DNA from 2 places in the Streptomyces sp. NPDC048337 genome. Region 2 is predicted to be linked to the other one. Evidence: riboswitches for the same ligand, from Rfam matches in the RefSeq annotation. Region 2 holds a riboswitch; the other holds the start of a gene.
The links. Region 2 has a riboswitch for S-adenosylmethionine ahead of thrC (threonine synthase). Riboswitches for the same ligand answer to the same signal wherever they lie in the genome.
Positions count from the first base shown of each region.

Region 1: linked by a shared signal. The riboswitch ahead of ACGFYU_RS17735 (aminotransferase class V-fold PLP-dependent enzyme) and the one ahead of thrC (threonine synthase) in region 2 are both predicted to bind S-adenosylmethionine.

Region 1 is NZ_JBICYR010000009.1:182,067-196,537, reverse strand. It holds gene ACGFYU_RS17760 (heme-copper oxidase subunit III) at 1-57, shown strand, start outside; gene ACGFYU_RS17755 (c-type cytochrome) at 134-943, shown strand; gene ACGFYU_RS17750 (Rieske 2Fe-2S domain-containing protein) at 940-1,998, shown strand; gene ACGFYU_RS17745 (cytochrome bc complex cytochrome b subunit) at 1,995-3,626, shown strand; gene trpD (anthranilate phosphoribosyltransferase) at 3,801-4,892, shown strand; SAM riboswitch class IV at 5,010-5,126, shown strand; gene ACGFYU_RS17735 (aminotransferase class V-fold PLP-dependent enzyme) at 5,353-6,747, shown strand; gene ACGFYU_RS17730 (Lrp/AsnC family transcriptional regulator) at 7,399-7,680, opposite strand; gene ACGFYU_RS17725 (rhomboid family intramembrane serine protease) at 7,677-8,411, opposite strand; gene ACGFYU_RS17720 (hypothetical protein) at 8,523-8,765, shown strand; gene ACGFYU_RS17715 (NYN domain-containing protein) at 8,805-10,169, shown strand; gene ACGFYU_RS17710 (NlpC/P60 family protein) at 10,423-11,451, shown strand; gene ACGFYU_RS17705 (NlpC/P60 family protein) at 11,705-12,766, shown strand; gene ACGFYU_RS17700 (hypothetical protein) at 12,792-13,922, shown strand; gene ACGFYU_RS17695 (glycosyltransferase family 4 protein) at 14,276-14,471, shown strand, end outside.
Region 2 is NZ_JBICYR010000028.1:67,760-82,230, forward strand. It holds gene murQ (N-acetylmuramic acid 6-phosphate etherase) at 310-1,245, shown strand; gene ACGFYU_RS32755 (PTS transporter subunit EIIC) at 1,296-2,795, shown strand; gene ACGFYU_RS32760 (GNAT family N-acetyltransferase) at 2,849-3,433, shown strand; gene ACGFYU_RS32765 (hypothetical protein) at 3,504-3,890, shown strand; gene ACGFYU_RS32770 (hypothetical protein) at 4,017-4,658, shown strand; gene ACGFYU_RS32775 (alanine/glycine:cation symporter family protein) at 4,780-6,240, opposite strand; gene ACGFYU_RS32780 (beta-glucanase) at 6,274-7,062, opposite strand; gene ACGFYU_RS32785 (phosphoribosylanthranilate isomerase) at 7,132-7,746, opposite strand; gene ACGFYU_RS32790 (Uma2 family endonuclease) at 7,883-8,455, shown strand; gene groL (chaperonin GroEL) at 8,527-10,146, opposite strand; gene ACGFYU_RS32800 (cold-shock protein) at 10,467-10,673, opposite strand; gene ACGFYU_RS32805 (MoaD/ThiS family protein) at 11,055-11,333, opposite strand; gene thrC (threonine synthase) at 11,367-12,641, opposite strand; SAM riboswitch class I at 12,659-12,816, opposite strand; gene ACGFYU_RS32815 (glucosyl-3-phosphoglycerate synthase) at 13,002-13,952, shown strand; gene ACGFYU_RS32820 (trehalose-6-phosphate synthase) at 13,999-14,471, shown strand, end outside.

The sequences.
Region 1 (14,471 bases), on a different contig from region 2:
CACTTCGTCGATGTCGTCTGGATCGGCCTCTTCGCCACGATCTACCTGATCAAGTAGCGAACACGTCACCGGGCCCGACCCGGCACTCCATCCAGACACACCGACGCAGAAGATCCTGACACCGGGGTAATCCGTGAAAAAGCTCTCCGCACGACGACGCCATCCGCTGGCGGCGGTCGTCGTTCTACTCCTCGCGCTGGCGGCCACTGGGGGGCTGTACGCCGCCTTCGCCCCCGCGGGCAAGGCACAGGCCGGCGAAACCGCCCAGTCCCTCGCCATCGAGGAGGGCAAGAAGCTCTACGCCGTGAGTTGCGCAAGCTGCCACGGAACCGGCGGTCAGGGTTCCTCTGACGGCCCGAGCCTGGTCGGCGTCGGCTCCGCGGCCGTCGACTTCCAGGTGAGCACGGGCCGCATGCCCGCCCAGCAGCCCGGCGCCCAGGTGCCGAAGAAGCCGGCGATCTACACCCAGGCGCAGATCGACCAGCTGGCCGCGTACATCGCGTCCCTCGGTGCCGGTCCGATCACGCCGACCGAGAAGCAGTACGACCCGACGGGTGCCGACATCGCCAAGGGTGGTGAGCTGTTCCGCAACAACTGCGCGCAGTGCCACAACTTCACCGGCGAGGGAGGCGCGCTGACGAACGGCAAGTACGCCCCGAACCTTGAGGGTGTCTCGCCGAAGCACATCTACGAGGCCATGGTCACCGGCCCGCAGAACATGCCCTCCTTCCCGGACAGCACCATGCCGGAGAAGCAGAAGAAGGACATCATCGCGTACCTCCAGAACGTCAACGGCGAGAAGTCGACCAGCCCCGGTGGCCTCAAGCTCGGCGGCCTCGGCCCCGTCTCCGAGGGTCTCTTCGGCTGGATCTTCGGTCTGGGTGCGCTGATCGCTGTCGCCGTCTGGGTCGCGGCCCACACCGCTAAGGCCAAGAAGTCATGAGTAGCCAAGACATTCCCGAAGAGAAGCACCTGCCGAGCGAGCAGGGCGACGCGCACCACGGTGCCGTAGCGGTCGCGGACGACCCGTTCGCCGATCCGGGCCTGCCGGTCCACAAGCCGCGCATCCAGGACATCGACGAGCGTGCGGCGAGGCGTTCCGAGCGCACCGTCGCGATGCTGTTCACGCTGTCGATGCTGGCCACGATCGGTTTCATCGCCGCCTACGTGACCATCCCGGTCGAGAAGATCGTGTACGTCTTCCCCATCGGGAAGGTGAGCGCGCTCAACTTCGCCCTGGGCCTGACCCTGGGCGCGGCCCTCTTCTGCATCGGCGCGGGCGCGGTCCACTGGGCCCGCACCCTGATGTCCGACGTGGAGGTCGCCGACGAGCGCCACGAGATCGCCGCTCCGGCGGAGGTCAAGGCCAAGGTCATGCAGGACTTCGCGGACGGCGCGAACGAGTCCGGCATCGCCCGCCGCCCCCTGATCCGCAACACGATGCTGGGCGCGCTGGCCATGCTGCCGCTCTCCGCCCTCATGATCATGCGCGACACGGGCCCCCTGCCCGAGGACAAGCTCCGCAAGACCGTGTGGTCCAAGGGCAAGCTGCTGATCAACGACAACACCAATGAGCCGCTGCGTCCCGAGGACGTGCTCGTCGGTTCGCTGACCTTCGCCCGGCCGGAAGGCCTGGAGGAGGACCAGCACGACTTCCAGACGCAGATCGCCAAGGCCGCCCTGATGATCGTCCGGCTCAAGCCCGAGGACATCAAGGACAAGCAGGAGCTGGAGTGGTCCCACGAGGGCATCGTGGCCTACTCCAAGATCTGCACCCACGTCGGCTGCCCGATCAGCCTGTACGAGCAGCAGACGCACCACGTGCTCTGCCCGTGCCACCAGTCCACCTTCGACCTCTCCGACGGCGCCCGTGTCATCTTCGGCCCGGCCGGTCACGCGCTTCCGCAGCTGCGGATCGGCGTCAATGACGAAGGCTTCCTCGAAGCGCACGGCGACTTCGAAGAGCCCGTCGGTCCTGCATTCTGGGAGCGCGGATGAGCACTGCGACCACTGACACGAAGGCGCGCAAAGCGCCTGCCGGCGAGCGCGTAGCGGACTGGGCGGACGGCCGCCTGGGCATCTACACCCTGGCCAAGTCCAACATGCGCAAGATCTTCCCGGACCACTGGTCCTTCATGCTGGGTGAGGTCGCGCTCTACAGCTTCATCATCATCATCCTCACGGGTGTGTACCTGACGCTGTTCTTCCACCCGAGCATGAACGAGGTCGTGTACCACGGCTCGTACGTGCCGATGCAGGGCGTCCAGATGTCCGAGGCCTTCGCCTCGACGCTGGACATCAGCTTCGACGTCCGCGGCGGTCTGCTCATCCGGCAGATCCACCACTGGGCGGCCCTGATCTTCGTGGCCGCGATGGTCGTGCACATGATGCGCGTCTTCTTCACCGGCGCCTTCCGCAAGCCGCGCGAGGTCAACTGGATCTTCGGCTTCCTGCTGCTGGTCCTCGGCATGTTCACCGGCTTCACCGGTTACTCCCTGCCGGACGACCTGCTCTCGGGCACCGGCGTCCGGTTCATGGAGGGCGCGATCCTGGCCATGCCGATCGTCGGCACGTACATCTCGTTCTTCCTCTTCGGCGGCGAGTTCCCCGGCGGTGACTTCGTCGCCCGGTTCTACTCGATCCACATCCTGCTGCTGCCCGGCATCATGATGGGCCTGCTGGTGGCCCACCTGATCCTGGTCTTCTACCACAAGCACACCCAGTTCGCGGGTCCCGGCAAGACGAACAACAACGTCGTCGGCATGCCGCTGCTGCCGGTCTACATGGCCAAGGCCGGAGGCTTCTTCTTCCTGGTCTTCGGTGTCATCGCGGCCATCGCGGCGATCGCCTCGATCAACCCGATCTGGGCGCTCGGCCCGTACCGCCCGGACCACGTGTCCACCGGTGCGCAGCCCGACTGGTACATGGGTATGCCGGAAGGCCTGATCCGAGCCATGCCCGGCTGGGAGATCAACCTGTGGGGCCACACGCTCGTCCTGGGCGTGCTCATCCCGCTGATGCTCTTCCCGCTGGTCCTGGGCGCGATCGCCGTCTGGCCGTTCATCGAGTCCTGGGTCACCGGGGACAAGCGCGAGCACCACATCCTGGACCGCCCGCGCAACGTCCCGACCCGTACGGCCTTCGGTGCCGCCTGGATCGCGGAGTACGTCGTGCTCCTCATCGGCGGTGGCAACGACATGTTCGCCCAGTACTTCCACCTGTCGATCAACTCGATCACGTGGTTCGTCCGGATCGGCTTCTTCGTCGTCCCGGTCCTGGTCTTCATCGCCACCAAGCGGATCTGCCTCGGCCTCCAGCGCCGGGACCACGACAAGGTGCTGCACGGTCGCGAGACCGGCATCATCAAGCGCCTGCCGCACGGTGAGTTCGTCGAGGTCCACGAGCCGCTCCCGCAGGGCCAGCTGCACAAGCTCACCGCGCACGAGCAGTACAAGCCGATCGAGATCGGCCCGACGGTCGACGAGAACGGTGTCGAGCGCAAGGTGAAGGCCATGGAGAAGCTGCGCGCGAAGCTCAGCAAGGGCTTCTACGCGGAGAACAACCAGATTCCGAAGCCCACGGTGGAGGAGTACAAGGAGATCCAGAGCGGCCACGGCCACCACTGATCTCCCGCACGACCCGCATGACCGCATGAGGGATTGATTTCGGTCAGTCCTGGTGTCGCCACGGCGAGAGCCCCGTCCAGTGTCTGGACGGGGCTCTTTGCCGTCTCCCCGGCTGGATAGGCTGAAGGCCTTCCCATTCGACGTGGAATCCCCTACGAACAGCAGGAGCGGACCATGAACGTTGTGACCCCGGCAGGCGGCGACAGCGTGGCGGCCCTCCCCCAGACTCCGTCCGGGGGGACCCCCACCTGGCCGGGCGTCCTCGACGCCCTGCTGACCGGCCGGGACCTGGGTGCCGACGACACCGCCTGGGCCATGGACCGGATCATGCGCGGGGAGGCCACCGACGCCCAGATCGCCGGCTTCGCGGTCGCGCTGCGGGCCAAGGGGGAGACGGTCGAGGAGATCAACGGCCTCGTACGGGCCATGTACGCGCACGCCAACCTCATCGAGGTGCCGGGCCGGACGGTGGACATCGTCGGCACGGGCGGCGACGGGGCCAAAACGGTGAACATCTCCACGATGTCGGCGCTCGTGGTGGCCGGTACGGGCGCCAAGGTGGTCAAGCACGGCAACCGGGCCGCCTCCTCCGCGAGCGGCTCCTCCGACGTGCTGGAGAAGCTCGGCGTCAATCTCAACCTCACCCCGGAGCGGGTCGTGCAGGTCGCGGAGGAAGCCGGCATCACCTTCTGCTTCGCCGTGAAGTTCCACCCGGCGCTGCGGCACGTGGCGGCGGCCCGCAAGGAACTGGGCATCCGGACCACCTTCAACTTCCTCGGCCCGCTGACCAACCCGGCGCGGGTCCGCGCCCAGGCCACCGGTGTCGCAGACGCCCGGGTCGCCCCGATCGTGGCGGGCGTGCTCGCCGAGCGGGGCTCGTCCGCGCTCGTCTTCCGCGGCGACGACGGCCTGGACGAGCTGACGACGACCGCCACCTCGCGGGTGTGGTGGGTGCGCGACGGCAAGGTCTCGGAGCAGTCCTTCGACCCGCGCGACGTGGGCATCGAGCTCGTCGACGTCTCGGCACTGGCCGGCGGGGACCCCTCGTACAACGCGGACGTGGCCCGCCGCCTGCTGGCCGGTGAGACGGGCCCGGTCCGCGACGCGGTCCTGCTGAACTCGGCGGCGGCCCTGGTCGCTCTGGACCCGGGCACGGGCACCCTGGAGGAGCAGATCGCCGCCGGCATCGCCCGTGCGGCGGAATCGATCGACTCGGGTTCTGCGCGGGCCGCGCTGGAGCGGTGGGTGGCCGCGAGCAACGCGTAGCCCCTGCGGCGGGCCCGATTCCGCCCGATTTCCCGCTGATCGTTTTGAGCCAAGCCCCGGTCCGCCATGTGGACCGGGGTCTTGTGTTCGGAGGATCTTGTGGCAGGATGCTGACCAGGTCACGAGTGACAGCGTTTAGGCCCCGGCTTGCTGTCCGGCAACCCTCCTTCCGTGGCGGGGTGCCCCGGGTGATGACCAGGTCGTAGGCAGCAAGGCCTACGGCAAGCGCGGATCCCTCGACACCAGGGGTCCTGGTCTCTCGAGGAGCGTTTTCCGTGAGCAAGCGAATGCGATAGGGCGACTCCGCCCCTTCTTCACCCCTCGGATCAGGGTCGCTTCCGCGTACCCCGGATCGGTCCGAGGATTTCCCGTACCCCGGTCGCGCCGGCCGCAGAGCCGCGTCGTACCCGCGTACGGGCACACCGAAGCCATTCAGACCTGCCTGCCGGGAGATACCGCCATGTCCGCTGCCCTGAACGCCGCCACCACCACCTCTGTCGCCGACGCTGCCGCCTGCGACTCCGCCTGTGCCGAGCCGCTGCCGGTCCTCGGCCGGGACGTCACCGTCCCGCTCGTCACCGGCGGCGAGGTCACCTACGCGGCCCTCGACTACGCGGCCAGCGCCCCCGCCCTCCAGCGGGTCTGGGACGACGTCGCCGCCTACGCCCCCTACTACGGCAGCGTGCACCGCGGCGCCGGCTACCTCTCGCAGCTCTCCACCGACCTCTTCGAGCAGAGCCGGGTCACGGTCGCCGAGTTCCTCGACTGCCGCCCCTCCGACCAGGTGATCTTCACCCGGTCCACCACCGACTCCCTCAACCTGCTCGCCGCCGTACTCCCGGCCGACTGCCAGGTCTTCGTCTTCGAGACCGAGCACCACGCCTCGCTGCTGCCCTGGACGAACGCGCAGGTCACCTACCTCAACGCCCCGCGCACCCCGGACGAGGCCGTCGCCACCCTGGAGCGGGCCCTCGCCGACCGCGACCCTTACGGCCCGGCGCTCGTGTGTGTCACCGGCGCCTCCAACGTCACCGGTGAGCTGTGGCCGGTGAAGGAGCTCGCCGCCGCCGCGCACGCCCACGGCGCGCGGATCGTCCTGGACGCCGCCCAGCTGGCCCCCCACCACCCGGTCTCCGTCCGTGACCTCGACGTGGACTGGGTCGCCTTCTCCGGACACAAGCTGTACGCGCCCTTCGGCTCGGGCGTGCTCGCCGGCCGCGCGGACTGGCTCCAGCAGGCCGAGCCGTACCTCGCGGGCGGCGGCGCCTCCCGCAAGGTGGCCCGGCGCGGGGACGGCGGCGTGGACGTCGAATGGCACACCACCGCCGCCCGCCACGAGGCGGGTTCCCCGAACGTCATCGGCGTCTACTCCATCGCCTCCGCCTGCCGGGCCCTCACCGAGGCGGGCTTCGACACGCTGGTCGCCCGTGAGCAGGAGCTCATCGGCAAGGTCCGCGCGGGTCTGGCCGAGGTCCCGGCGGTCCGCGTCCTGTCCCTCTTCGGGGACGACGCGCCGCGGGTCGGCGTCATCTCCTTCGTGGTGGACGGCTGGAACAGCTCCCACTTCGCCGCCGCCCTCTCCGCCGAGTACGGGATCGGCGTGCGCGACGGCCTCTTCTGCGCCCACCCGCTGGTCCGCACCCTGCTGGGCAGCGAGCCGCAGGCCCAGGGCGAATGCGGAGCCCCCGAGGCGGCGCCGGGCGAGCGCTCGCTGAACGCGATCCGCGTCAGCTTCGGCGCGGGCACCGCCGACGAGCACGTCGAGCGCTTCGTCCGCGCGGTGAAGGAACTCGTCGCGGACGGCGCCAAGTGGCAGTACCGCACGCAGGAAGGCCGCTGCGTCCCGGCCGTCTGAGGGCGCGGCACCGCTCCGGGGGCCCCGCCCCCGCGCCTCAATCGCCGACGGGGCTGGGGTGACGCCCCTGCGCGTGCGCGGCTGCCCCGTTCGGCGGGGCCGGGGGTTCGCCTCAATCGCCGGCGAGGCTGGGGGGTGTCCCCGGGTGGGGCCGGAGCGGGGCTTGGGGCGGTGCCCCTCCGGAGTGTCTCCTCGGCTCGCGCACCAAGGCACCGCTTCGACACTTCAGGGTGGTTGCGCGCTCGTCCTGCGGGGACCCTCCTGCGTGTCCCCACCCCAAGCCCCACTCCGACCCCACCCGGGCGCGGGTGTACATCGACTGCGATGCCCCCGGGCCGGGGTCCCTTGTCTGGGCGTGGGGTGGATTCGTCACTCTCCCGCTCCGCGGGCCGGGGTCGTTGCTCGCGGGGGGAGTGGGGGCGCGCAGGGGCGTCCCCGCAGGACGAGCGCGCAACCACCCTTACGCCACGCAGCACGCCTTGGTGCGCGAGCCGAGGAGACGTCCCGGAGGGACCCCGCGGACCGCACCGGCGGACAAGACCCCGTCCGGGGAGACCACCCCAGCCCCGCCGGCGATTGAGGCGCGGGGGTGCGGGGGCCGGGGCCCCGGAGGGGGCACCCCGAGGGCCCGCGCGCACGCCCGGCGGAGGGCTACGCGTCGAGGCCGATGGCGAAGGCGGCTTCCAGGTCGTGCTGGGAGTACGTGCGGAACGCCACGTGCGTGTCCGTCGCCTCGACGCCCGGGATCTTGCTGATGCGGCCCGGGATGATGTCCGCCAGGTTCTCGTGGCGGGCCACGCGGACCAGCGCGATCAGGTCGTACGTTCCGGTGACGGAGTAGACCTCGCTGACGCTGTCCAGCGCGGCGATGGACTCGGCGATCTCGGGGATGCGGTCCACGCTGGTCTTGATGAGCACGATCGCGGTGATCACGGTTGGCTGTCTCCCTCGGTGGCCGTCGCTGGTCGCCTCACTCTAGTCGTACGGCGGTAGCGGGCCCACGCGTAGCAGAAGCCGAGGGAGAAGCCCACCACGTGGGCCAGGTACGCCACCCCCGGGCCGCTGCCCGCGCGGTGCGCCGCCAGCCATTGGAGGGCGAACCAGAACAGCAGCACGATCCACGCCGGGAACCGCAGCGGCAGGAAGAGGAGGAAGGGGAACAGGCTCGTCACCCGGGCCCTCGGCAGGAGACAGAGGAACGCGCCCAGGACCGCCGAGATGGCTCCGGAGGCCCCGACCAGGGAATGCGGGGAGCCCGCGTTGGCCGCCGCGTAGGCCGCCAGGGCCACGTAGCCCGTACACACGTAGAAGACGAGGAACGCCGGCCGGCCCATCCGCTCCTCCGCCATCGCGCCGAAGACGTAGAGGAAGAGCATGTTCCCCAGCAGGTGCAGCCAGCTGCCGTGGACGAACAGCGCGGTCAGCGGTGTCAGCCAGGCCCGGGGGCTGCCCGGGAACAGCTCGTTCGGGACCACGCCCCAGCGCCGGAAGTACTCCGTCCCGGCTGCCAGCAGCTCGTCGCCCGCCCCGTAGACCGGGTTCAGCCCCGAGGCCGGGCTCAGGACGAACACCACCGCGCAGCCCGCGATCAGCGCATGGGTGACCACCGGTCCCCGGGCGGCCTCCAGAACGGCCTGCCACCTTACGATCATGTGACAGAGCATGACGCAACCAAGCCCACCTGAAGCGGTGCCAGGCCGTAGGGTTACGAGCTGCGGTCTCCCCCAGCGTCGCGGGCGGCTTTAATTGAATCAGCTACGAAGGAGAGCGGCCCGATGACGACGGTTCCCCTGCCGACCGACACCACCCGGTGGCGCTGCACCCTGTGCGGCAACCTCACGCGCTTCGACGTCACCCGTTCGTCGAAGGTCGTCGAATACGTCCACCTGGACCTCGCCGGGGAGCCCAAGGTCGAGGAGCGCGAGGTGGTCAATGAGACCATCGAGTCGGTCCGCTGCCGCTGGTGCAACGCGGTGGACCAGATCGAGCTCGTGGACAGGCCGGGCGCGGACTCCTGATGGAGCCGCGCCCACAGTAGATCACGGTAGGGGTGACGGATTGTGGAGCCAGCAAGCGGCGCTGAGCCGGCCGACGCGGCCGGCGACGCCGCCGAGGTGCTCGACCGCCCGCTGCCGGAAGGCGTGCGGCGCCGGGTCGTCGCGCTCGTCTCGGAAGCCTTCGGCGGACTGACGGTCGCGGACCTCCCCGCGCAGCTGCGCCAGTACGCCCGGTTCACCCCGACCCGGCGGGCCAAGTTCGCCGGCAACGCCATGGCCGCGGCGGTCGAGACCGACGCCGTCTTTCGCAGCCGGGTCGCCGAGAAGCTCCGCGAGGCGCAGGCCGACCTGGCCGGGGCGCTGGAGTCCGGCGCCCCGCCCGCCGCCGCCGATCCGCTGGACGTGGCGGCCGCCGCGTACGTGCTGAGGCCGACCGGGTGGGTCAAGCTGGTCGCCGCCGCGGGCGAGGAGGCGCAGCGCGCCGACGCCGAGCGGGTCGGCGAGGAGACCCGGCGCGAGCTGGACCGGCTCCGCGAGGAACTGGCCCACGTACGGGACCTGCAGCGCGCCGGCGGCGAGCAGGTGCGGGCCGAGCTGGAGTCGACGCGCAGGGAAGCGGAATCGCTTCAGCGCAAGCTGCGCAGCGCGCTCAGCGACGTCAAGCGCGGCGAGGCGGCCCTGCGCAAGGTGAACTCCGAGATCGACGGGATCCGCGGCGACGCGGCCGCGCGGGTGGCCGCCGCCGAGAGCGAGGCCCGGCGGCTCAAGTCCCGGCTGGCGGAGGTGGAGACGGCGCTGGAGACCTCGCGCCGGGCCACCCGTGAGGGGCGCAGCATCGAGGACATGCGGCTGCGGCTGCTGCTGGACACCGTGCTGGACGCGGCGGCGGGGCTGCGCCGCGAGCTGGCGCTGCCGCCGGTGAACACCCGCCCGGCGGACACCGTGGACGCGGTGGAGCCGGGCCGGATGACGCCGAAGGACATCGCGGCGCGTGCGCTGTCCGAGACCGATCCGGCGCTGCTGGACCAGCTGTTGGCGCTGCCGCAGGCCCATCTGGTGGTCGACGGCTACAACGTGACCAAGACGGGCTATCCGACGATGCCGCTGGAGAAGCAGCGGCTGCGGCTGCTGGGCGGGCTGTCGATGCTCGCCGCGCAGACGGGCGCGGAGATGACCTGTGTCTTCGACGGGGCGGAACTGGCGGCTCCCGTGCTGCTGGCGCCGCCGCGCGGGGTGCGCGTGCTGTTCTCCAAGGCCGGGGTGACGGCGGACGAGCTGATCCGCCAGCTGGTGCGCGCGGAGCCGCCCGGCCGTCCGGTGGTCGTGGTCTCCACCGACCGGGAGGTCGCCGACGGGGTGGCCAAGGCGGGTGCGCGGCCGGTGACGTCCGCCTTGTTGCTGAAGCGGCTTTCGCGCGTTTCGTAAGTCCTGGCCCCAATGCCCGATTTGGCGGGGCGTGTGGGGGACGTACCGTCAAGTGCCCGGCACGCAGCGTGCGCTGTAGGTAAAGAAGCTGGTCGGCGGCCGACTTTTTTCCCGACAGGATTTGAACTGATCACAGCGAGGTCACTAGGGTCTGTTCAAACCTTCGTGCGGTAGATCACTCATTCGGGGTGTCGGCGGAGGTGCTGCCGAGTTGCGTTCCTTCGGCGGCTCTAGGAAGAAGGAGCTCGCCTTCGTGGCGTCCCACCGTCGACCCAAGCAGCCGAACCGCACCCGTGTGACCGTGCTCACCGCCACCGCGGCCGCGGCCGTCGCCCTCTCCGCCCAGGCCGCCTCCGCCGCCCCGGCGAAGCCGAGCAAGGACGAGGTCAAGTCCCAGGTCGACGCCCTCTACGAAGAGGCGGAGCAGGCCACCGAGAAGTTCAACGGGGCCAAGGAACGCCAGGAGACGCTCGAAAAGGAGATCGCGCAGCTCCAGGACCAGGTCGCGCGCGGCCAGGGCGACCTCAACGAGCTGCGCGGCACGCTCGGGTCGATGGCGAGCGCCCAGTACCGCAACGGCGGCATAGACCCGTCGATCGCCCTCCTCCTCTCCTCGAACCCCGACAGCTACCTCGACAAGGCCTCCAGCCTGGAGCACCTGAGCGGCAAGCAGGTCGAGGCGGTCCAGAAGATCCAGGCCAAGCAGCGCAGCCTCGCGCAGCAGCGCCAGGAGGCCGCCGGCAAGCTCGCCGACCTCGACGCCACCCGCAAGGAGCTCGGCGAGAAGAAGAAGGTCGCGCAGGACAAGCTCGCCGAGGCCCAGGCCCTCCTCAACACCCTCACCGCCCAGGAGCGCGCCGCGCTCAAGGACGAGGAGACGCGCGCCAGCCGCAGCGACAGCAGCCGCGTCGACCTCGGCAACGTGAAGGCCTCCGGCCGCGCCGGAGCCGCCCTGGAGGCCGCGAAGACCAAGCTGGGCGGCGCCTACGTCATGGGCGCCACCGGCCCGAGCGCGTTCGACTGCTCCGGGCTCACGCAGTGGGCGTACAAGCAGGCCGGCGTGAACATCACCCGCACCACCTACACCCAGGCCAACGACGGCACGCGCATCGGCCGCAGCCAGCTCCAGCCCGGTGACCTGGTCTTCTTCTACGGGGACCTGCACCACGTCGGCCTCTACGCCGGCAACAACATGACGCTGCACGCCTCCAACCCGCGCGGCGGCATCAAGTACGAGTCCATGGACAACATGCCCTTCCAGTTCGGCGTCCGCGTCGGCTGACGCCTCCCGTACGCCGCGTCCCCGCCCGGGGACGCGCCGTACACCGCCCATCCGGGCGAATTGCGGGGCCCCGCTCTGACCACACGCCCCGCCGGTGACCTGCGTCTCCGGCGGGGCGTCACTGTGCGTACCCGTCGGCGGTCGTTGGCCGGTGCCCGGTGGCGCGGCTACTGTCTGCCAGCGCGGAACCCGGCACACGGCCGTCCACGGGGGGCGGACCCGGGCCCCGCGCAGCGGAAGGGAGCGGTTTCACGTGGCGTCCCATCGCCGGCCCGGCCCCAGCGGCCTCACCGGTCTTGCCGGTCTCGACCGGAACGCGAAGGTCACCGTCCTCACCGCCGCCGCGGCCACCGCCGCGGTCGCCATGGCGGGCGCACCCGCGAGCGCGGCCCCCGGCCTGCCGCAGGACCCCGCCGACAGCGCCCGCGCCCAGGTCGACCGGCTCCTCGAAGAGGCCGAGCAGGCCACCGAACGCTTCAACGAGGCGGGCGAGAAGGCCGATCGGCTCCGCGCCGAGGTCGACCGCGCCCAGGACGCGGTCGCCCGCGGCCAGGAGCGCATCAACACCATGCGCGGCGTCCTCGGCACCTTCGCCGGAGCCCAGTACCGCAGCGGCGCCATCGACCCCACCGTCGGCCTGATGCTCTCCGAGGACCCCGACGCGTACCTGGAACAGGCCGCCGCCCTCGACCGGCTGACCGGCCGCCAGGCCCGGCAGCTCGACGAACTCCGCGAGGAGCAGCGCCGGCTCGGCCAGGAACGCCGGGAGGCCTCCCGCAAACTCGCCGAACTCGACGCCCTGCGTTCCGACGTGGCCCGGCACAAGCGGTCCGTCACGGCGAAGCTCGCGGCCGCCCGGCGGCTGCTGAACGCCATGCCGTCCGAGGAACGCGCCGACTACGAGCGGGCCTCCCGCTCCGGCGGCCGCCCCGACGCGCTGCCCGACCTCTCCTCGCTGGGCCCCTCGTCGGGGCGGGCCGCCGCCGCGGTGATGGCCGCCCGGGCGGCGGTCGGCCGGCCGTACGTATGGGGCTCCACCGGCCCCTCCGGCTTCGACTGCTCCGGGCTGATGGTCTGGTCGTACCGGCAGGCCGGGGTCTCGCTGCCGCGCACCTCGCAGGCCCAGCGGCACGCGGGGCGCCAGGTGCCGCTGTCGCAGGCGCGGCCGGGCGACCTGGTGACCTACCGGTCCGACGCCAGCCATGTCGGCATGTACGTCGGCAACGGGCAGGTGGTGCATGCCCCGTATCCGGGGGCCCGGGTGCGGTACGACCCGGTGGGGATGATGCCGGTTTCGGCGGTTACGCGGCCCTGAGGGCGGGGGTGCGTACGATCGGCTGATGTCTGCTGTCCGCCGTGGTCCGGGTTTGCGCTGGGTGCTTCCGCTGCTGTGCGTTCTGCTGGCCGGATGCGGGGCGCGGCCGGTCGACACCGCCGGCCGGGACATCCGGCGGGCCGTCGCCGAGTGGTCGAGGGTGCCGCCGCAGCGGCTCGCCGGGATCCCGCTGGAGGACTGGTCGTACGAGGTCGCCTCGGTACGGCGGGACGGGGCGCGAGCCCTCGTACGGGCCGAGCTGCGCTACCGGCTGGCCGGCTACGACGCGGCCCCGGGCGGCTCGGCGCGCGTGCTGGAGCTGGAGCTCGTACGTGAGGCGGGCGGGGAACGCGCGCGGTGGCGGGTCACCGCCGACCGGCCCGCGCCGGGGGCGCTGCCGCAGCTGTGGGACCAGGGGCCGGTGTCGGAGGTCCGGGGTACGCACTCGCTGGTGCTGGGCGGCGCCGGGGCCCCCGACCTGGCCCCGATCGCCGCCGAGGCCGACCGGGCGGTGCCCGCGGCGAGCGCCGCCTGGCCGCGGTCGTGGGCCGGGCGGGTGGTCGTGCTGGTCCCCGGGTCCCTGGACCGGATGGCGGAGCTGCTGGGCCGGCCGGCCGACGACTACCGGGGGCTGGGGGCCGTCACCACCGGCCGGGTGGGGGCGGCGCCCGCGCCCGCCGACCGGGTGGTGGTCAACCCGGAGGGCTGGGCCGAGCTGGGGGAGGAGGGGCGGCGCGTCGTCCTGACCCACGAGGTGACGCACGTGGCCACCCGGGCGGCGACCACCGCGATGACGCCGCTGTGGCTCTCCGAGGGCTTCGCGGACTGGGCGGCGTACCGCGGCACCCCCACCACCCCGGAGCAGGGCGCCCCCGCGCTGGCGCGGGCCGTACGGCGGGGCGAGGTGCCGGCCGCCCTCCCGGACACCGGGGCCTTCGCCTTCGGAGGCGACCCCGATGCGCTGGCGCGGGCGTACGAGGGCGCCTGGCTGGCGTGCCGGCTGATCGCGGAGAAGTGGGGGGAGGGGGCGCTGGTGGAGCTGTACGAGCGGGCGGGGCGGGAGGCGTTCGCCACGGCGCTGGAGGGGACGCTGGGGGTGGATCAGGGGGAGCTGACCTTGGCTTGGCAGGAGAGTCTGCGCGGTGAGCTGCGGTGAGCTGCGGTGACAGGCGTTTGTGGGCGGCGTTGGGGCCGGGGTTGGTGTCCGGCGTCGGTGTGCGGTGCTGGTGTCCGGTGTCGGTGTGCGGTGCTGGTGTCCGGCGTCGACGTCCGGCATTGGTGCCTGGCACCGCTGACTGGCGTGGCTGACCGGGGTACCGGTGAGTGGCGTCGCCGCCTGGCTTCCCCGCGTGGCGCCGCTGACTGGCGTGGCTGACCCTGACCGCGTACCGCTGACTGGCGTCGCGGCGTGGCGCCGCTGACTGGCGTCGCCGCCCGGTACCGCTGGCCGGCCACTGCCTACCGGCATCGTCGAAGCCCGCGGCGGCGGGAAGGTATCGTCGGCTGGCGATGCACAAGACGCTGATCGTGACCAACGACTTTCCGCCGCGACCCGGCGGCATCCAGGCCTTCCTGCACAACATGGCGCTGAGGCTGGATCCCGACCGGGTCGTCGTCTACGCCTCCACCTGGAAGCGGGGTGAGGAGGGGCGCGAGGCGACGGCCGCCTTCGACGCCGAGCAGCCGTTCCCCGTGGTGCGCGACC
Region 2 (14,471 bases):
CCGGACGCGCATCCCGGGGCGGAGTGCCCGCCCCCGGAGGAGACGGCTCCACACAGGGTGCAGGTGCACGCACGCTCCGACAGCGGCGGCAGTGCGCGCTCGGCTCCCGCTCCGCGCCGTCCGCGGTCCCCGGCGGTGTGCGCCGCCAGACCCGCCAACGCGGTGGACGACACGCGAAGCCGGGCGGCGTACTGGGCGCGCCCGGCCTCCCCGGGCTTCGTCGATGCCACCATGGCGCCAACGCAAGAGCCGTAGCCCGCCGCCACACCGGAATCCCCGGCACCGCACAACCGCCAGGAGGCCCCGTCGATGACCACCGCGCACGCCGCGCTCCGCGCCCAGCTCGAGACGTTGACCACCGAGGCCTTCCGCCCGGAGCTCGCCGAGATCGACCGGCTCTCCACCCTCGACATCGCCCGCACCATGAACGCGGAGGACGCCGTCGTCCCGGCCGCCGTCGCTGCCCAACTGCCGTGCATCGCCGCTGCGATCGACGCGATCGCCGTACGGATGGCACGCGGCGGGCGGCTCGTCTACGCGGGCGCCGGCACCGCCGGACGGATGGGCGTACTGGACGCCAGCGAGTGCCCGCCCACCTTCAACACCGAGCCGGACCGGGTCATCGGCCTGATCGCGGGCGGCCCCGCCGCCATGGTCAAGGCCGTCGAATGCGCCGAGGACTCCCGCGAACTGGCCGCCGAGGACCTCACCGCGCTGGAGATCGGGCCGGACGACACCGTGATCGGCATCTCGGCCTCCGGGCGCACCCCGTACGCGATCGGCGCCGTCGAGTTCGCCCGTACGCGCGGCGCGCTCACCGTCGGGCTCTCCTGCAACGCCGGCTCCGCGCTCGCCGCGGCCGCCGAACACGGCATCGAGGTCGTCGTCGGCCCCGAACTCCTCACCGGCTCCACCCGCCTGAAGGCCGGCACCGCGCAGAAGCTCGTCCTCAACCTCATCTCGACCATCACGATGATCCGCCTGGGCAAGACGTACGGGAACCTCATGGTCGACATGCGCTCCTCGAACGAGAAGCTGCGCGCCCGCGCGCGGCGCATCGTGGCGCTGGCCACCGGCGCGCCCGACGAGGAGATCGAGGCCGCGCTGACCGCCACCGGCGGCGAGGTCAAGAACGCCATCCTCGTCATCCTCGGCGCCGTCGACGCCCCGCGGGCCGCCGCCCTGCTGTCGGCCTCCCGCGGGCACCTTCGCGAAGCCCTCGCCGCGAAGCCCCCGGCCGGCTGACGCTTCCCTCACCTCACCGCCCGCATCCCCCCACGCAAGGCGACCCCCACATGTCCACTGACAAGAACCGCGCCACAGCCGCCGCGATCCTTCCTCTGGTCGGCGGCCCGGACAACATCACCTCGATCGCGCACTGCATGACCCGCCTGCGCATCGCGCTCCGCGACCGCTCGCTCGTCCAGGACGAGGCCCTCAGGGCCCTCCCGGCGGTCTTGGGCGTGGTCGAGGACGACACGTACCAGATCGTGCTGGGCCCGGGCACCGTCGCCCGCGTCACCCCGGAGTTCGAGGCGCTCGTAGAGCAGGGCCGCACGGCGGAGCCGGCACCCGCACCCCGCCCCATCACGGCGGACGACCTGGCCGCCCGGGGCGCGGCCCTCAAGGAAGCCCGGAAGGCCCGCAACTCCACCCCCGTCAAGCTGTTCCTGCGCCGCGTCGCGAACATCTTCGTCCCGCTCATCCCCGCCCTGATCGGCTGCGGCATCATCGCGGGCCTGAACGGCATCCTCATCAACACGGGCCGGCTGCCGGGCGTGGTCCCGGCGCTCGCCGCCATGGCCTCCGGCTTCATGTCGCTGATCGCCGTCTTCGTCGGCCACAACACCGCCAAGGAGTTCGGCGGTACGCCCGTCCTGGGCGGCGCGGTCGCCGCGATCATCGTCTTCCCGGGCATCGCCAAGATCGACGCCTTCGGCCGGCACCTCTCCCCCGGCCAGGGCGGCGTCCTGGGCGCGCTCGCGGCCGCGCTCCTCGCCGTGTACGTGGAGAAGTGGTGCCGACGCCGGGTCCCGGAGGCCCTGGACGTCCTGGTCACGCCCACCCTCACGGTCCTGGTCGCGGGCCTGGTCACCATCTTCGGCCTCATGTTCCTCGCGGGCGAGGCCTCCACCGCCATCGGCGCCTTCGCCGACTGGCTGCTCGCCACCGGCGGCGCCTTCGCGGGCCTGGTCCTGGGCGGCCTCTTCCTCCCCCTGGTCATGCTGGGCCTGCACCAGGCCCTGATCCCCATCCACACCACCCTCATCGAACAGTCCGGCTACACCGTCCTCCTCCCGATCCTCGCCATGGCGGGCGCGGGACAGGTCGGCGCGGCCATCGCCGTCTACTGCCGCCTCCCGCGCAACGGCTCGCTGCGCGCCACCATCAAGTCGGCGCTCCCCGCCGGGCTCCTGGGCGTGGGCGAGCCCCTCATCTACGGCGTCTCCCTCCCGCTGGGCCGCCCCTTCGTCACCGCCTGCGTCGGCGGCGCGGCGGGCGGCGCCTTCGTCGGCCTCTTCAACCAGCTCGGCGTGGCCTTCGGCTCGACTGCCATCGGCCCCTCGGGCTGGGCCCTTTTCCCCCTCCTGGACGGCACGTCGGGCATGGGCGCCACCCTCGCGATCTACGCGGGCGGGCTGGTGGTCGGCTACCTGGTGGGCTTCGCCGCCACGTACCTCTTCGGCTTCACCCGTCAGATGCTGACCGACCTCAACACGGACCCGGAACACGCGCCGGCGACCACCACGCCGGGCACGGGCCCGGACGCGGCGAAGGAACCGGCACTGACGTAGTCCGCCGCCCCCACAACTCCCCGTACCGACAGGCCGCCTGACACCCTGGGGGGATGATCAACGACATACCCCCCGTGGTCCCGGCCGGCCGGATGTGCGCCCTCCCGCAACCGGTGTTCGCCCTCCCAGGGCCTCTGCACCTGCGCCCTTGGACGCGGGACGACGCCCCCGCGCTGGTCGCGGCGTACGAGGACCCGGACATCCGGCACTGGAACCGCCCGGGCCACCGCACCCCGGCGGAGGCCGAGGAGCGCATCACGCGGTTCCGCGACCTCTGGCAGGCCGAGGAGGCCGCGATCTGGGCGATGGCCCCGTCCGACGGCGGCCCGGCCGTCGGCCTGATCGGCCTGGCGGACCTCAATCTGCGCGGCGGCAGCGGCGAGTTCCTCTACTGGCTGCTGCCCGCGGGCCGCGGCAGCGGGGCCATGGCCGCTGCTACGTCCCGCCTCGCCCGCTGGGCCTTCGAGGACCTCGGCCTGCACCGCCTCCTCATCACCCACTCGGTACACAACCCCGCCTCCTGCGCCATCGCGACCAAGGCCGGCTTCCCCCTGGAAGGCACCATGCGCGGCGCCCTCCTCCACACGGACGGCTGGCATGACGAACACCTCCACGCCCGCCTGCGCACGGACGGTTGAGTCCCGCCACCTACACCGCCTGAGTACGTCGGCTGATCACCCGCGGACCCCCACGCGATCCAATGGGGTCATGACCACACCCGTCGCCGCTCCGGTTCCCGCCACCCCGCAGCCGCAGCTCCCGGAGGACCGGGAAGCACTCCGACGAGACCGCCGCGCCCGCATGACCGCCGGCATCGGCCTCTGCCTGCTGATCCCCTCCCTGATCGCCGCCTTCGTCGCCGTACTGTCCTCCCCGCGCGCGGGCCGCTGCATCACCTACGGCGAAGGCTGCGCCCCGGGAGCTCCGGGCACGTGGGTGGTCTGGGCCGTCGGCATCACCCTCGTGGCGGGCCTCCTCGCGGTGTCCTGGCCAGCCCGCCGCCTGCCATTCGCCGGGGCACGAGCCTGGATGACCGGCCTCCAGATCACGGCACACACCGCCGCACTGCTGTGCATCCTCAGCCACTACGCCTAAGGCCACGCCCGTACGGGTGATTCCGACGGCCCACACTGTAAGGACCTCGATTTCCACAGGCCTCTTCCCCTCTAGTAGTCGCCGAAGGCCGTGACAGTCAGTCACCCAACAAGGGGAGAGAGCCTCGTGCTTCAGGAGAACCGCAGGTCCGGGCGGCGAAGGTGGGAAGTCACCGCCGTCGCCGCAGGTGTGGCTCTGTCGACTTTCGGCATTGCCACCCCCGCCCATGCAGACGCCCGGCTGGTGATCGACAAGTCCCACGTGGGGAACTTCGTCCAAGGACAATCCGGTGCCACCTACTCCATCGTGGTGAGCAACACCGGGGACAATTCAGTCGAAGGGCAGGTCAGGGTTCTCGAGCAGCTGCCGGATGGACTCACCGCGACGGGGCTCAGCGGAGACGGATGGCAGTGCAATCTGGAGGGCATGCTCTGCTACCGGACCGACCCCCTTCCTGCACAGCAGAGTTACCCGACCATCACCCTCACGGTCAACGTAGGCACCACCGTCTGCTCGGTCATCAACACCGTCTTCCTCGAATCACCGAATGCTCCCACTCAGGGCGAGACGGACTACACCGTCATCACCGGTGGCCCCTGCGGTGGAAACGGCGGGGGCGGCGGGGGCGGCGGGGGCGGGAATGGCGGCGGAGGCGACGGCGTGTCCCTCCTCGGCATCAACCTCAGCGGGCTCATCTCGCAGAACTTCAGCAACGTCAACACGGGCACCATCAAATCCCCTAACCCCTACGCCATCCACCATCGCTGACAGAGGGGCCCGGTCGCCGGCCGGCGACCGGGCCCCGTACGGGCCGTCCTCACGGTGGGCCGACCGCACGACGCGCCCCGGCGAGCGGATGCGGCGAGACCCAGGCGGCCTCACCCGCCGGCTAGACCCGGCCGGCCGCCGCAGGCACCGCCGGGCGGGACGGGTTCCAGCACTGGACGCCCTTCAGGTCCGGCATGCGGTCGCGCGTGAAGACCGGGTCCAGGCCCGCGCGCCGCTGGGCGAGGTAGTCGTCGAGGAGGCGGAGGGCGATCGCCGACAGCGGGAGGATCGCGAGCAGGTTGACCAGGGCCATCAAGCCCATGAAGACGTCCGCCAGGTTCCAGACGACCGACATCGAGCCCAGCGCGCCGAGGACGACCGCCGACAGGACCAGCGCGCGGTAGCCGGGCAGGACCCATCGCTTGCGGGTGATGAACCGGACGTTGGTCTCGCCGTAGTAGTAGTTCCCGATCATGCTGCTGAAGGCGAGCATGAAGACGACCACCGTCAGGACGTGCCCCGCCCAGCCGCCCAGGGTGTCGCCGAGCGCGGTCTGTGTGAGGTCCGCGCCCTGGCGGCCGGCGAGTTCGGGGTTGGTGACGAGGACGATGAAGGCCGTCATCGTGCAGACGAGCAGCGTGTCGAAGAAGACGCCGAGGGACTGTACGAGGCCCTGCTTGACCGGGTGCGAGACCTCGGCGGCCGCGCCCGCGTTCGGGGCGGAGCCGAGGCCCGCCTCGTTGGAGAACATGCCGCGCCGGATGCCCTGCTGGATCGCGGCGCCGATGCCGCCGGCCGCCAGCTCGCGCAAGCCGAAGGCGCCGCCCACGATGTCGGCGATGCCCCGCGGGAACTCCGAGGCGTTCAGCAGCACGACCGCCGCGCCCAGCAGGAGGTAGACCACCGCCATGACCGGGACGAGGACGCTCGTCACCGACGAGATCCGCTCCACGCCGCCGAAGACCGCGAAGCCGAGGAGGGCGGCGAGCAGCACGCCCACGGCGGGCCCGAACCACGCCGTGTCCGTCTCCGGGAGCGAGCCGGTCGCCACCGCCGTGATGGTGTTGGCCTGCACGGCGTTGAAGACGAAGCCGAAGGTGACGGTGATCGTCACGGCGAAGAGGACACCGAGCCGGCGTTTGCCGAGCCCGCGCTGCATGTAGTACGCCGGACCGCCCCGGTACGCGCCGGTCGAGCCCCGCACCTTGTACAGCTGGGCGAGCGCCGACTCCACGAAGGCGGAGGCCGCGCCGACGACCGCCATCACCCACATCCAGAAGACGGCGCCCGCGCCGCCCAGGGTGATGGCGGTGGCCACGCCGGCGATGTTGCCGGTGCCGACCCGCGCGGCGGCGGAGATGGTGAAGGCGCCGAAGGACGAGACCTGCTTGCGGCCGTCGGCGCGCGGCGGGGTCTTCTCCTTCACCACCCGGAACATCTCGGGGAGGAGGCGCAGCTGCACGGCCCGGGACCGGACCGTGAAGTAGAGGCCGGCACCGACCACCAGCGGGATCAGCAGGTAGGTCCAGAGGTGATCGTTCACGTTGACGATCAGCGAGTCCAGGGTGCCCAGGGTGTCCATGACCCGAAGTCTCGCGGGGCGAAAGGCCCGCCGTTAGGGACCTAGGTCCGCGGCCCGGGGGCCCGAAGGCCCGGGCACCCTGCCCAGGCGGCCCGAGCGGCCCGAGCGCCCCGGCCAGCCGGGCCAGCCGGGCCGATCGGACCGGTACACCCTCAGCTGCGACACCTCGTACGACATCTCCGTGGCCTCCGGTTCCGGCGGCGGGTGGTAACGCCCGGCCGAGACCGACAGGTTGACGATGAGGTACGCGTGCCAGGCGCGGCCCACGCCCCTGCCGTCGCTGTACACGCGGACCCCGTCCACCCACCAGACGACCGAGCTCTTCCCGAACTCGACCTTCAGGTCGAGCCAGGCGCCGGGCCGGACCGACGGGTCCCGGTGGTAGCGGTGTGCTTCGCGGACGTGGTTCGACAGCTCCAGCAGGTCGGGGTTGTCGGGGTGGTACTCGAAGACGTCGATCTCCTGGCCGCCGTCCCGCCAGGTCCAGATCGCGGGCCACGCGCCCAGCGCCTCGGGCAGCTTCACCCGGGCCTCCAGCACGTCGCCGGTGCGCACCATGAAGGCTTCGTCGCTGCCCTCGGTGGTGAGCAGTCCGGTGTCCCAGTTGCCGTCGGGGCGGCGCGTCGCACGGAAGACGCCGCCGCGGCTGTAGGTGGGGTCGGCGGTGAGGTGGTCCAGCTTGTTGTCGCCCGGATTGACCGGGCCGCCGTCGGGATAGGCCCAGGAGCGGCCGGCGACCCACTGGGTGGGGGAGGTGAAGTCGGCTGTGAAGACGGGGGCCCGGCGCGGCGCGAACAGCCGGCCCAGGGTGTCGATGACCATGCGGTTCCTCTGCCCCTGCCGGGCCCGCCCACACACGAGTTCTCGCTGAGAGTAATCCTACGAACACCCTCAGTGCGCGGCTTCGGCCTCCCGGGCGGCCTCGATGAAGGCCCGGATCAGCTCCGGCGACTTCACCCCGCGCTCGCGCTCCACCCCGCTGGACACGTCCACCCCCCAGGCCCCGGTCACCTGGACGGCCTCCCGCACGTTCGCCGGGGTCAGCCCGCCGGCCAGCAGCCACCGGCCCTCGGGCGCGGTGAAGTCCTCGGACCCCCAGTTCCACGCCTTGCCGGAGCCGGGGTCGGGCGCGTCGATCAGGAGCAGGTCCTCGCCGTACTCCCCGCAGCTCTTGACGTGCTCGGCGGTGGCCCGCAGCAGCGTCCGCCCCTCGGCGCGCAGCGCCGCGAAGTCCTCGGGCCCCTCTTCACCGTGCAGTTGCACGCCCCGTACGCCGCTCTCCTCGGCGAACCGACGCACCTCCGCCACCGCCTGCCGGCGGAACACCCCGACGGTGAGCACCGAGTCCGGCACCAGCCCGACCAGCTCCCTGGCGGTGGCCGCATCGACCGTACGCGGACTGCCGGACGCGAAGACGAACCCGACGGCATCGGCCCCGGCCGCCACGGCCACCTCGACGTCATGTGCGGTCTTGAGCCCGCAGATCTTGATGAACACGTCAGTCATGCCAGCAGTCAACCAAACGCGGCCGCCCGGCAGCGATGCGTCCCATAAGCCGGGCAGGGAAACCTCCCCGCCACTAGCCTGGGACGAGGCACACATTCAGGGCACAGTACGCCATCCGGAGGACGCGGTGACGATCATGACCGAGCGGGCCACACCCATAGAGACACTGTCGCCGCCATCATTCGAGACTCTCCTGCGCACGGTCGCGGAGATGGACACGCCAGACGGCTTCAAAGCCGAGCTCATCCGGGGGAAAATCGTCGTGTCGCCGTTCTCCGCGCTGCGCTACCTGCGTAGCATGCGTGCGCTTCGTGAGCAGCTCAAGGTCCACGCCCCCGAGGGGCACGTCACCGAGACCTCACCCTTCCTCTTCCGGTTCCCTGCCGCGGAGCGAGCCTACGGACCTGACCTGTTTGTCGCGGACGAGGCCGCCTTCGAGGAGGACGGCCGACACGCGGACAGTGCGGCCCTGTCGCTGGTCGCCGAATTCACGTCCTCGTCCACAAAGGACGCGGACTGGAACGAAAAGCTGGAGGTGTACGGCCGGGTGGTCCCCGTATACCTGGTGGCCGATGTGCAGCAGAAGGAGATCACCTGCTTCTCCGACCCCTCGCCGCATGGCTACCGCTCCCGTAAGACGGTGTCCTTCGGCGAGGACCTGTGCGTCCCAGAGCCCTTCGACTGCACCATCGACACCACCGGCTTCTGAAACGCCCGAGGGCGGCACCCCCACCGGGGGTGCCGCCCTCGTTCGAGAACAGCCGATCAGCCAGGGGCCGATCAGAAGTCCATGTCACCGCCCGGCATGCCGCCCGGAGCGGCGGCGGCCTTCTCCGGCTTGTCGGCGATGACGGCCTCGGTGGTGAGGAACAGAGCCGCGATGGACGCCGCGTTCTGCAGGGCGGAGCGGGTGACCTTCGCCGGGTCGATGATGCCCTCGGCGATCATGTCGACGTACTCGCCGGTGGCGGCGTTCAGACCGTGGCCGACGGCCAGGTTGCGCACCTTCTCCACGACGACGCCACCCTCGAGACCACCGTTGACGGCGATCTGCTTGAGCGGGGCCTCCAGGGCGAGCTTCACGGCGTTGGCGCCGGTCGCCTCGTCACCCGAGAGGTCCAGCTTCTCGAAGACGGAGGAGGCCTGCAGCAGGGCCACGCCACCGCCGGCGACGATGCCCTCCTCGACGGCCGCCTTCGCGTTGCGAACGGCGTCCTCGATGCGGTGCTTGCGCTCCTTGAGCTCGACCTCGGTCGCGGCACCGGCCTTGATGACGGCCACGCCGCCGGCCAGCTTCGCGAGGCGCTCCTGGAGCTTCTCGCGGTCGTAGTCCGAGTCGGAGTTCTCGATCTCGGCGCGGATCTGGTTCACGCGACCGGCGACCTGGTCGCTGTCACCGGCACCGTCGACGATGGTGGTCTCGTCCTTGGTGATGACGACCTTGCGGGCGCGGCCCAGCAGGTCCAGGCCCGCGTTCTCGAGCTTGAGGCCGACCTCCTCGGAGATGACCGTGCCACCGGTGAGGATGGCGATGTCGCCGAGCATGGCCTTGCGGCGGTCGCCGAAGCCCGGGGCCTTGACGGCGACGGACTTGAAGGTGCCGCGGATCTTGTTGACGACCAGGGTCGACAGGGCCTCGCCCTCGACGTCCTCGGCGATGATCAGCAGCGGCTTGCCGGACTGCATGACCTTCTCCAGGAGCGGCAGCAGGTCCTTGACCGAGCCGATCTTGGAGTTGACGATCAGGATGTACGGGTCGTCGAGAGCCGACTCCATACGCTCCATGTCGGTGGCGAAGTACGCCGAGATGTAGCCCTTGTCGAAGCGCATGCCCTCGGTGAGCTCGAGCTCCAGACCGAAGGTCTGGGACTCCTCGACGGTGATGACGCCTTCCTTGCCGACCTTGTCCATGGCCTCGGCGATGAGCTCGCCGATCTGGGTGTCGGCGGCGGAGATGGAGGCCGTGGAAGCGATCTGCTCCTTGGTCTCGACATCCTTCGCCTGCTCCAGCAGGGCGCCGGAGACGGCCTCGACGGCCTTCTCGATGCCGCGCTTGAGGGCCATCGGGTTGGCGCCGGCGGCCACGTTGCGCAGGCCCTCGCGGACGAGCGCCTGGGCGAGCACGGTGGCGGTGGTCGTACCGTCGCCCGCGACGTCGTCCGTCTTCTTGGCGACTTCCTTGACCAGCTCGGCGCCGATCTTCTCGTACGGGTCCTCGAGCTCGATCTCCTTGGCGATGGACACACCGTCGTTGGTGATCGTGGGGGCGCCCCACTTCTTCTCAAGGACGACGTTGCGACCCTTGGGGCCAAGGGTGACCTTGACGGCGTCGGCGAGCTGGTTCATGCCACGCTCGAGACCGCGCCGGGCCTCCTCGTCGAACGCAATGATCTTGGCCATCTGAAGTGGTCCTCCCGGACAGCGGTGGATTGCTCCCAGGACCGCGCCCGCGCCCGCGACGGACGGCCTGCGTGCCCGGCGGTTCCTTCCCGCCGGACCCTGCGGGCCTCACCGACCCGGTCCTCGTTCAGTAGCACTCTCACCAGGAGAGTGCTAACGCCAATGATTAGCACTCGACCACCCCGAGTGCAAGCGGCTTGGGTGAACACCCCGGTGAACACGCCGACGACGCGCGAGGGGCCCACATCCCGTGTCCAGGATGTGGGCCCCTCGTACGTCTTGAATCAACGCTGTCGCGTCGGCGGTCGATCGCGCCAGGACTAGCCGATGGCGAGCTTGACCATGTCCGCCTGCGGACCCTTCTGGCCCTGCGAGATCTCGAACTCGACCCGCTGACCCTCTTCAAGGGTGCGGTACCCGTCCATCTGGATGGCGCTGTAGTGGACGAACACATCCGCACCACCGTCGACCGCGATGAAGCCGTAGCCCTTCTCCGCGTTGAACCACTTGACGGTGCCCTGAGCCATGCCTAACTCCCCTATTACTGGCCCTTGCGCGGGAGCGCACTTCGCGTTCCCGGGTCAGAACTTGCGTCGGAACGCGTCGACCGAGGCTGAATGTATCCGCGCCGGTGCTGTCTGCAACAGGTCAATCCGACGAGAAATCTGGACACGCAGATACATTGAAATAGAGTGAAAATTTGGCATATTCCAGGGCAACTCGGGCCCGGCAAACTTCGCCAAAGCCCCATACCGCACTCGCATATTGACTGAATGTCAACCCTGCCGCGACCCGCTCATATGCGGCGGGCAAGCCCAGCGGAGGGGACTTCCCCAACTCTACCGCGCCCAATCAAGCAGAATTGCCCCCTCCGCTTTTAGCGGAGGGGGCAATTACGGTTTCGGGTGTCAGCAGCCGCCCGCGACCGCGGGAATGATCGAGACACCGGCGCCGTCCGGCGTCGCCGCCTCCAGCCCGCCCTCGAAGCGCACGTCGTCGTCGTTGACGTACACGTTGACGAAGCGGCGCAGCTTGCCCTGGTCGTCCAGGACGCGGGCCGCGATGCCCGGGTGGTTCGCGTCCAGCGACGCGATGACCTCGGCCAGGGTCGCGCCCTCGGCGGGCACCTCGGCCTGGCCGCCGGTGTAGGTGCGCAGGATGGTGGGGATGCGGACGTTGACGCTCATGGCGCTACTGCCTTTCCGGTGTGCAGGGGAGGGTCAGGCCAGGCCGGCGGCGCGGAACGCGTCCAGGCTCGGGCGGATGGTGGCGGTCTGGCCGCTGTCCGCGGCCACCGCCTCCAGGGTCTTGAGGCCGTCACCGGTGTTCAGGACGACGGTGGTCAGCGTCGGGTCGAGCTGACCGTTCTCGATGAGCTTCTTCGTGACGCCGACGGTCACGCCGCCCGCGGTCTCGGCGAAGATGCCCTCGCTCTGCGCGAGGATCTTGATGGCCTCGACGACCTGCTCGTCGGTCACGTCCTCGACGTAGCCGCCGGTGCGGCGCGCGATGTCCAGGACGTACGGGCCGTCCGCCGGGTTGCCGATGGCCAGCGACTTCGCGATGGTGTTCGGCTTCTGCGGGCGGACCACGTCGTGGCCGGCCTTGAAGGCGGTGGAGACCGGGGAGCAGCCCTCGGCCTGGGCGCCGAAGATCTTGTAGGGCTTGTCCTCGACGAGGCCGAGCTTGATCAGCTCCTGCAGACCCTTGTCGATCTTCGTCAGCTGGGAGCCGGACGCGATCGGGATGACGATCTGGTCGGGCAGCTGCCAGCCGAGCTGCTCGCAGATCTCGTACGCGAGGGTCTTGGAGCCCTCGCCGTAGTACGGGCGCAGGTTGACGTTGACGAAGCCCCAGCCCTCGCCCAGCGGGTCGCCGATGAGCTCGGAGCAGAAGCGGTTGACGTCGTCGTAGTTGCCCTCGATGCCGACCAGGTCACCACCGTAGACACCGGCCATGACGACCTTGCCCTGCTCCAGGTCGTGCGGGATGAACACGCAGGAGCGGAAGCCGGCGCGGGCGGCCGCGGCGCCGACGGCGCCGGCCAGGTTGCCGGTGGAGGAGCAGGACAGGGTGGTGAAGCCGAAGGCGCGGGCGGCCTCGACGGCGATGGCCACGACGCGGTCCTTGAAGGAGTGCGTCGGGTTGCCGGAGTCGTCCTTGACGTAGAGCTTGCCGGTGACGCCCAGCTCCTTGGCCAGGTTCTCCGCGTCCACGAGCTTGGTGAAGCCGGGGTTCAGGTTCGGCTTGGAGGCCACGTCCGCGGGGACGGGCAGCAGCGGCGCGTAGCGCCAGATGTTGTTGGGACCGGCCTCGATCGCGGCGCGCAGGGCCTCGGGGTCGCCGGTGGGCAGCTCGTACGCGACTTCCAGCGGTCCGAAACACTCGGCGCACGCGAAGATGGGGCCGAGCTCGAAGCGGGTACCGCACTCGCGACAGGAAAGCGCGGTGGCAGGTCCGAGATCAACAGAGGTGGCGACAGTCTGTGCAGCCATGATGGCGAGGCCCTTTCTCCTCATCTTCCCCATGGCGCACTTCGCCATGAGACGGAATTGGCACCTTCCCTAGCCGGGGACCTCGCGGGCGTGCGTCCAAGACGCATCGCGAGAACCGACTGGAGGGTTGCCGGGGCTTCAACGGGCCGTGTCCCTCTGCCCCTCTGGATGAGCGGTATGGCACCGGCACACGCGCTCTATGGCGCGCCGGTGCGTTTGTGCGCGAGGACCCCCGGCATGCGGTGGTCCTTCGCGTTGTTCAAGACTGTAACCGAAGGCTTGGGCAGTTGAGACTGCTGTCCGAACCGCGAGATGGATCACATATCGCACCATAACGCCGATACGCAGGGAGTTCCGAGGGTGCTGGAAGAGGTGGAGCGCTGGCTGGCCGTCCGCTCCTGGGCCGCCGCCGATCGACCGCTCGACCAGCTGCTGGACCGGAAACGGGCGGCTGGGACCACGGTCAGCGTGGTGCTGCCCGCGCTCGACGAGGAGGCGACCGTCGGCGAGATCGTCGAGGTCATCCGGCGCGATCTGATCGACGGGCGGCCCGTCCCGCTGGTCGACGAGCTGATCGTCATCGACTCGGGCTCGAGCGACCGGACGGCCGAGGTGGCGGCGAAGGCCGGCGCCCGCGTGGTGCACCGCGACGAGATCCTGCCGCGGATACCGGCGCTGCCCGGCAAGGGCGAGGTGCTGTGGCGCTCCCTGCTGGCGGCCACCGGGGAGATCGTCTGCTTCGTCGACGCCGACCTGCGGGACTTCTCGGCCTCCTTCGTGTCCGGGATCGTGGGGCCGCTGCTGACCGATCCGGAGGTGCAGTTCGTCAAGGCGATGTACGACCGCCCGCTGGGCGACGCCCCGGGCCAGGGCGGCCGGGTGACGGAGCTGGTGGCCCGCCCCCTCCTGAACCTGCACTGGCCGCAGCTGGCCGGTTTCGTGCAGCCGCTGGGCGGCGAGTACGCCGTACGCCGCTCGCTGCTGGAGCGGCTGCCGTTCCCCGTCGGGTACGGGGTGGAGCTGGGCCTGCTGGTCGACGCGCTGCACACGGTCGGGCTGGACGCGCTGGCCCAGGTGGACGTGGGCGTACGGCACCACCGCCACCAGGACGGGCAGGCGCTGGGGCGGATGGCCGCGGCGATCTACCGGACCGCCCAGGTGCGCCTCTCGCGCGGGCACCTCGTACGACCGGAGCTGACGCAGTTCGAGCGGGGGCCGGACGGCTTCGTACCGCGGACGTACGCGGTGGACACCGAGGAGCGGCCGCCGATGCTCGGCATCAAGGAGTACGCGCTGCGTCGCGTGGCGTGACGGATCGTACGGTTTGAGCGGGCGCGGGCCGGGCTAGGTTGGCCGCATGGCTTCTCAGGTACTCGTCGCAGCGAACCGCGGACCGCTCTCCTACGCCCTCGCCGCCGACGGCACCCTCAGTGCCCGGCGCGGCGGGGGCGGCCTCGTCTCCGGACTCTCCGCGGCCCTCGCGCAGCAGCCGGAGGCGCTGTGGATCTGCGCGGCCCTCTCGGACGCGGACCGGGAAGCGGTGCGCAGGGGTGTCGCCGAGCCTGGTGTCCGGATGCTGGACATCGATCCCACGGTGTACGACGACGCGTACAACGGCATCGCGAACTCGGTGCTGTGGTTCACCCATCACCACCTGTACGACATCCCGCGCGAGCCGGTCTTCGACGCGGAGTTCCGGCGCCGGTGGGAGTCGTACGCCGCCTACAACCGGGCCTTCGCGGAGGCGCTGGCCGAGGAGGCGGCGGAGGGCGCGTGCGTCCTGGTGCAGGACTACCACCTGGCGCTGGTGCCGGGGGCGCTGCGCGAGCT